Regions from separate parts of the Paenibacillus sp. SAFN-054 genome, predicted to be linked through region 1. Evidence: predicted binding sites of a transcription regulator. Region 1 holds the regulator's gene; the other holds the start of a gene.
The links. Region 1 encodes CtsR, which represses protease genes until heat stress. Its sites were predicted from a motif close to ATGGTCAATAAAGGTCAAACA; they were not measured.
Positions count from the first base shown of each region.

Region 2: the regulator CtsR is predicted to act here: its motif matches at 1,178-1,198, upstream of clpP (ATP-dependent Clp endopeptidase proteolytic subunit ClpP).

Region 1 is NZ_JBQCKS010000010.1:62,444-66,204, forward strand. Features, by position in the region: gene ACTHPM_RS26695 (protein arginine kinase) at 1-385, opposite strand, end outside; gene ACTHPM_RS26700 (UvrB/UvrC motif-containing protein) at 417-941, opposite strand; gene ACTHPM_RS26705 (CtsR family transcriptional regulator) at 970-1,431, opposite strand; gene ACTHPM_RS26710 (GNAT family N-acetyltransferase) at 1,975-3,144, opposite strand; rRNA gene rrf (5S ribosomal RNA) at 3,561-3,677, opposite strand.
Region 2 is NZ_JBQCKS010000009.1:35,915-39,675, reverse strand. Features, by position in the region: gene ACTHPM_RS26170 (sugar-binding transcriptional regulator) at 1-724, opposite strand, end outside; tRNA gene ACTHPM_RS26165 (tRNA-Arg) at 1,028-1,102, shown strand; gene clpP (ATP-dependent Clp endopeptidase proteolytic subunit ClpP) at 1,288-1,884, shown strand; gene ACTHPM_RS26155 (PdaC/SigV domain-containing protein) at 2,063-3,172, opposite strand; gene ACTHPM_RS26150 (DUF4163 domain-containing protein) at 3,363-3,761, opposite strand, start outside.

The DNA of each region.
Region 1 (3,761 bases):
ATTGAATGCGAAGATGGTCCTCTTCGTTAATCATAATGCTGATGGATTCGTCCTCGCTGATCATGACGGCCCCATTCTGGGACTCTCCAGCCAGGCTCGGGCTGATGAGATGCTTCTCGACCAGCACCTTTTTATCGATTGGCTCGATCTCATCCAATTTAATGGTATAAAACGTTCCGATCGACTGCAAATCCTGATCCTCCGACACCTTGGCCAGGCGATTCAGCACTTCCTCCGACTGCTGGCGTGTCGCCAAAAGAGGAAAAGGCAAGTGCTGCAGGTTCCGGGCGATTCGCACCCGGCTGCTGATCACGATATCGGAGTCGCTTGCCGTCCCCCGCATCCATTCACTGAGCGCTTTCTCGGTAAACCGGAGATTGGGCATTCGCTATTCCTCCTCTCTCTTGCCGCGAACATTACTGTCCTGCCATCTCTTTTTCAAGTGTTCTGATCTGGTCCCGCAGCTGAGCAGCTTCCTCAAATTCTTCCTGCTGGATGCGCTGCTGCAGTTCGAGCTTGAGATCATCGATCTTTCGTTTCAATTGAATCCGGCCGCCGCTTCTCTTCGGCACTTTGCCGACATGCACGGTATTTCCGTGCACTCTTTTGAAGAGCGGATCGAGACGGTCGTCAAAATATTTGTAGCAGGAGCTGCAGCCGAAACGGCCGATTTTGCTGAACTGCGAATAGGTCATGCCGCATTCCTCGCAGCGCTGCGACTGTGCCGCTTTGATGCTGCTGGCTGCCCCTTTTCCTGCCGTCTCAAAATCAAGCAGTCCTGATAAAAGGCTGTGTATGGAAAATCCGCCCGAGGAGCCCGGAATCATCTCTCCCTTTTCCCTCGCGCAGGTTTCACAGATATGGAACTCATTTTTTTCGCCATTGACGATTTTGGTAAAATGCAGTGTTGCGGGCCTTTTGCCGCATTCCTGGCATAGCATATCGATGTACCTCCTTTTCTCCGCAGACTCATTTGCCCAGCAAAGAAATCAGCATCGCCTTTAAGATTCTCGCACGTATCTCATCCCGGTAGGGAAGTTTGACCATCAGGACCTCTCGGGCAATCGCGGCTCGCATCATGTTCGCTTCCCGTTTCGTTAAGAAGCGGGCCTCCTCCAGCTGATAAATCAGCCCTTCCGCGACGGTCTGGTCGATCGTGCTGCCAATCGTCGTATGCAGATGCGTATGAAGCGCCGAATGCTGCGGAAGGTCAATGCGCCGAATGCGGATATAACCGCCACCTCCGCGCTTGCTTTCCACGAGATAGCCTTTTTCCAGCGTAAACCTTGTGCTTATGACATAATTGATCTGGGAAGGGACGCATGAAAAATGATCCGCCAGATCATTACGCTGTATTTCGATCAATCCTTCGGGACTTTCATGCAAAATACCCTTCAGATATTGTTCAATAACATCAGAGATATTACGCATCATTCATCCTCCACTTGTATTGCTGCTTGAAAGCCGGTTGCTTCACCTAGGGTCCGGTTAGAATTGGGTATGGTCTCCTTCAAAAACTGCTGATAGCCACCTTGTCAGATGGCCTTCTTACAGCAACATTTTTATGTAGTAATCGGAACGGCCTTGAAGCCAAACGAATCGATGCCGATACCATAAAAATTAACCAAAGATTCTATACGCGAACCGGAAAAGAATACAAACATGGGCCGCCGGTATTCCCGCAGCTTCTGCTTCGTATAGTGTAACAATCGAGAATTCGGATCATACATAAACCTTCACTGCAAAGCAGTGTCCAAGGTTCATTATTCGATCTCCAACTGACTTTGACTTTCTTTGACTATATTATAACATATTATCCTGTTTTGCCAAGGGGAAAGCTTCACTTTTAACATTTTTGACCCTTTTGCCCGATTTCATCCCCTATTAGGTAAGAAAACGTCCAAAGAAGGATCTGCCAGTGCGGACAAAAAAACTCCCCACTTGAAATATCAGGAAGGGAGTCGCGAAATTACATTAGAAGTAGTCCAGCAAAAAGGTCTGGTTCCGAGGGATGGCGAGCTCAAGGCGGTGAACGGCTTCCTCATCACCGGTCAGTCTGCCCAGTTTATGAAGCTCTTGCGGGCGTTTATACCCCATCATCATGACGGTAAGCGTCTGAATGTCGCACTGAAGCTGAGTCTTAGCCTCGGAAATAGCCTCAACGGCAGCACGGCCATCGTCTGTTAAAGTCCACTGCCAGCACCCCTCATTCCAAGGAGCATATGGATCACTGATTTGTATCGTCCAGGACTGTTGTTGTGTGCTTTTCCCAAAAGCAAAATTCTCCACAAAGCCTGCAGCATTGATGATCCGCGCCATTCCATAGGGTACGATCTCCTGCGTGATTCGAGGGTCCTGAAGCGTATAGGTCAGCCCATCATCTGCAGGCATCTGTGCCAATATGGTTTGAGTGACCATGGAATCGTGATTGCAAAGGAATGCCCACAGACCTTTTCTCGCATCCTCATTCAACCAGACGAATTCTTCGACCAATAGCTCCTTCTTCTCGGCTTTGTACAGTACATATCCCTCGGGCTCACCGGATGCTGAGTAGTAAACCGCGGTATGTCCCTCATCATCCAGAATGGAATGCTTCCACCGATCCTCGTTCCGGAGCATCATGCCGTTGTATCCTTGGGCGTATGCTTCATAGATCCGGTTTAAAACAGCAATGTCTGTGATGTCGCGGCGCACATCCCCATCGAATGACTCCTTTGCCGGAAGCTTATCGGTCGGGATCACATACTTCTTATAATCACAGAACATTTCAAAGCCGAATTTGCGGTAAAAAGGAAACGAAAAGGGATGCAGCAAGGAGAGCAGCTTACCCGATTCATTCATCACCTGGAGGGAATGCGTAAGAAGCTGCTTGACCAATCCCTGTCTGCGGTATTCAGGCCATGTTGCCACGCCCCCGATGCCGGACATCGGCATCCGCTCACCGTTCACGAAAATATCAGCAGACAGAAGTCCAAGCTTGGCGCACAGCTTGCCCTCTTCGTCGAAGGCTCCCCATACCGTTTCAGGATTAAAGCGTTGTCTCGCGTTCGCCTTCGACTCCTCGGACATCCGATATTGGAAGGCGTATTCACCCAGCCGGATCATGGCATCAAAGTCGTCCGGTTTTAGTGTCCTGATTTCCATCCCATTCACCTCACTTATGTATTCAAAAAGAGGGGCTACATCATGTCTTTCCATTTATCGTTCTTTCTGTGGATTACATGCTCAGTATCGCAAAGGGTGTGTGCAAAGTCAACGAATTACCCACAAGGCCAACGTGTTAAATGATAAAATTAGCTGCTAAAATGCATGTTCTTCACAGCAACCTGTGTATGATGGGGATGAAATTGTGAATTTGTGGACGGATCTTTACGCCATAAATCTTAAATCGCATGAAGTATGTTGGAGAAGTGCATATGTTTGTGTACAAGTACGGGGTTTCAAGAAGAATATCGGTGTGGTTGTGGATGATATTCGCCTAACAATCAAACCATCCACAGGTTTAGAGGTTCATTGGGCATAAAAAAACCACCGTCGATTGTTATCAACAGTGGTTCTTTGCTTGGCGGCGTCCTACTCTCCCAGGACCCTTCGGTCCAAGTACCATCGGCGCTGGAGGGCTTAACGGTCGTGTTCGGGATGGGTACGCGTGGAACCCCTCCGCCATCGCCACCAAACAGGATTTTTCCGGTCGTTACTCTCCCTGAAATCCTTCAGGAAAATATCCGACACTAGAAAAGTCATGCAGCTTAAACTGCGAA
Region 2 (3,761 bases), on a different contig from region 1:
CGTGCACGATGATGCGGCACTGCCTTATCACCTGTACGATTTCCTGAATGTTTCGGTCCTGTACAAGCGATTGGTAAGCGTCATCGCTCAGCAGATCCGGCACATGCAGCAGCCGGTACTGCGCGCCTACGCGCTTCGCCATCGTTGATGCAATGGTGTTGGCCTGGAATTCCATGCTCTCTCCAAGTCCGCCCCTGGCCGGTACAAACCAGCTGTTCTTCATCGGTACCGAACCCTGCGGGTTCAGCTCCTCTGCAACCGCAGCCAGCGTCGAACCGCCTGTAACGGCAACCGTGTCTCCCTGACTCATGACTCCCAGCAGCGCTTTGGCCCCTGCGCGTCCGAGATCCCGTTTGGTCAGCAGCGAGGATTCGCAATCCCCCGGCACGACAACCACCTTCCGCAGGCCGTAGGCGAGGCGAATCTTCTCCCCGAGCTCGTTCAGTCCGAACAGCTCCTTGGCCATCGGTCCCATCTCTTCCAGCAGCGTGCGTCCAACCTCACTGATCCTCATGCCGGAGCTCTCAATTTCAATAAGGCCCTGGGCCTTAAGCAGATCCGTCTCCGCACGCAGCACCCGTTCCGTCATATGAAGGGATGCCGCCAGCGTACGCCGGCCTATGAGTTCTGAGAGCATGATCTGATGAAGAATGGTGTACCTTGTCTTGAGAATGTCCATGAGATCAGGCAGAAGCTGCTTTTGTATCTCTAATATTTTCCGCATTGCTTTCCACTCCTGCAACTTCAGCTTCCTTCACTTCGACTCCATGGCCTTAAAATGTCCCGGGTTAACGTTTTAAGTCCCACTTACATTCTACTCAATTTTCAGCCCAGTTGCAAGTAGTCCAACGACTATCTTTTACATTCTTTCTTCCTCTTATACAGGCGTAGGGGCCGAAGGGATTAAAAGCTGCATGAAACCAGGGCTTGTCCGCATTCACCAAATAACCTCTTGCAATCTTTCGCAATATGACATATAATCATTTTTGCTGCACAATATCAATAAATAGAAGTAAGGTTGCATCGTGCGCCCGTGGTCCAATGGATATGACGTAGGCCTCCGGAGCCTGAGATCGAGGTTCGATTCCTCGCGGGCGCGCCATTATAATTACCAAACTTCTACCATATGTTTAACCAGCAGGACAAAAGCCAATCATCGGCTATTTTTTTTACCCTGAGTTTGACTTTCTTTGACTTTTTGTTTGAAATTGTTTATCATGTGGTTAATACGGTAACAGTATGAATAGAATGATTACATTTTGATCCATGAATAGGGAGGTTTTCCACGTGAGTTATGTACCTATGGTCGTTGAACAAAGCAACCGCGGCGAGCGCGCGTACGACATTTATTCCAGACTCTTGAAGGACCGCATTATTTTCCTGGGTTCCGATGTCAACGACGTGGTTGCCAATTCGATTATTGCCCAGCTGCTGTTCCTGGCTGCCGAAGACCCTGAAAAGGATATTCATCTCTACATCAACAGCCCGGGCGGCTCCATTACAGCCGGTATGGCCATTTACGATACGATGCAGTATATCAAACCGGACGTTTCTACGATCTGCGTAGGTCTCGCCGCTTCCATGGGCGCATTCCTGCTGAATGCAGGCGCCAAAGGCAAACGCTACGGCCTGCCAAACAGTGAGATCATGATTCACCAGCCGCTCGGCGGTGCTCAAGGCCAGGCAACGGACATCGAAATCCGCGCCCGCCGCATCCTGAAAATGCGCGATACGTTGAACCGCATTCTCGCAGAGCGCACAGGCCAGCCGCTGGAACGCATCGAGAAGGATACGGACCGCGACTACTTCATGAGCGCGAAAGATGCTGCGGAGTACGGCTTGATCGATAAAGTGCTGGAGCATCCTCCGGTACAAGGCGTATAAGCCCCTTTCATATTTATACAAGAGATCCGCTTCCTTGTTTTCAGGGAAGCGGATCTTTTAATATCTCCTCCGAACACCGCTGTCGTGTACTGCTGTTATACACGCCAAAAGGGCATCCCAGGCTTTAGAGCCCGGAATGCCTTTTCTTTTTTATCAGCGAATTTTGATTTAGAAATGATTACTTGTAATCCGCGAAGGGGACGGTGCCCGCAGGCAGCAATTCGCCGAAACTAAACATATAAGTAGGGAATCCGGCTGCGTACGGCGCGATTTCATATTGTTGATAGTAGATGGCAATGCCGCCTTCTTTGACGTAGAAATCCGGTTTATCCTTTAATTTGACGACCATATCCAAAAAGGCATCTTTCTTCGCCCGCTGCTTTAGCATTTTGTCGAGCTTCTGCTTGTAATCCGGTGCACCCTTCAGTACATCGCCAAGGCCTAACTGCTTGCCGTCCTTCAAGGAGAAGGTCAGGCCCTCACGATAAGTGCCGCCATGCGCCCCGCCCGTGTAACCATACTTGTCGGTCACTACGCTGAGAATGCCGTCGCGGTTATAGGTCACGACGAAGCTTTGGACAAAGTCATACATGTTCTCGACCTTGCCGTCCCGATGGGATGCCTGCTTTTCACTGTCGGCAGCGAAGGCTTCAGCATCATCCTTAAATACTTTATTGATCTTGGACTGCACGTCGTCCGGAAGTCCGCTCACCTGCGGATAGTGTGCCACAATGCTTGCATTCTTGTTCGACTTGGTCAGCGTTTCGCTGGAAATATTGATGCTGTTCATCGTTTGCTTGCTGATATCCAGCGATTTCAGGGATGGGTTCCATGCACCTTTAAAGCCCATGAAATCGTTCAGAACCTTGAACGGCACGTACAGATGTCCATTGATATTCTTGGATTCATAGATATCAACATCGCCGGTATAATTGTAAATATAATAACCGTTAAGATTGCTCATCACGCCATACTCGGATACTTCGAGGTTCAGCTTGGTGATTCCGCTGCCAACGCTGTAGGTTTTGGTTCCCGGATTGTAGCTCAGTGGCAGACCCAGCGAATCGCGCAGGACCGTCACTGGAATCATCGTGATGCCGTTAACGATTTTACCCTGCTGTTTCAGCGTCGTTCCGTTATATTTAAGGACAACGGACGGCTCCACCGTCTGCTTTACCGCCGGCTTGGCGGCTGCAGCATGCACCATCGCTCCCCCCGTTACATTCGCTCCGCCAAACAATACTCCTGCGGCCAGGACAGCCGCGCTGAATTTCATCGTCTTATTCATTGGTTATGTCTCCTCTCCAAACATTGCTACATATGCTAGTCACATGAATGATTACTGAATTTATCCACTTCCCCATTATACGAAGAGCCGAACCGGATTGGATGACAAAGGCGGTTACAGTATTGTCGCATACAGGCGAAAAAAGTATAATTCTGTTCATCATTTTTCCAGACCTACGCATCGCTGCAACCTATTTGAAGGCTGCAAAAGGATCCGCTCCTGCCGGAAGCAGTTCGTTGAACGGAACCTTGTAGGTGCGAATCCCCTTGGCAAACGAATCGGGACCCGTCTCGCCAAAATAAAACTGCAGGCCAGCGCCGGAAACATAGTAATGAAGCGAACTCTCCATTTGATCCAGACTGATCTGGCTGCCGTCCTGCTGAATGCGCTGCGCCAGAATCGGATACAGCTTCTCCTGGCTGCCGCTGTCCTGCGGGAGCAGCTCGTTCAGATCGATCCTATGACCGTCCTTCAAGGAGAAGGTCATCGCTTCACGCTGTACCGGATCCTCGCCGCCGGTATATGTGGTCTGGTCAATCAATACGCTTAGCACGCCGTCCTGATTGTAGGTCACCACGTAATTTGCATT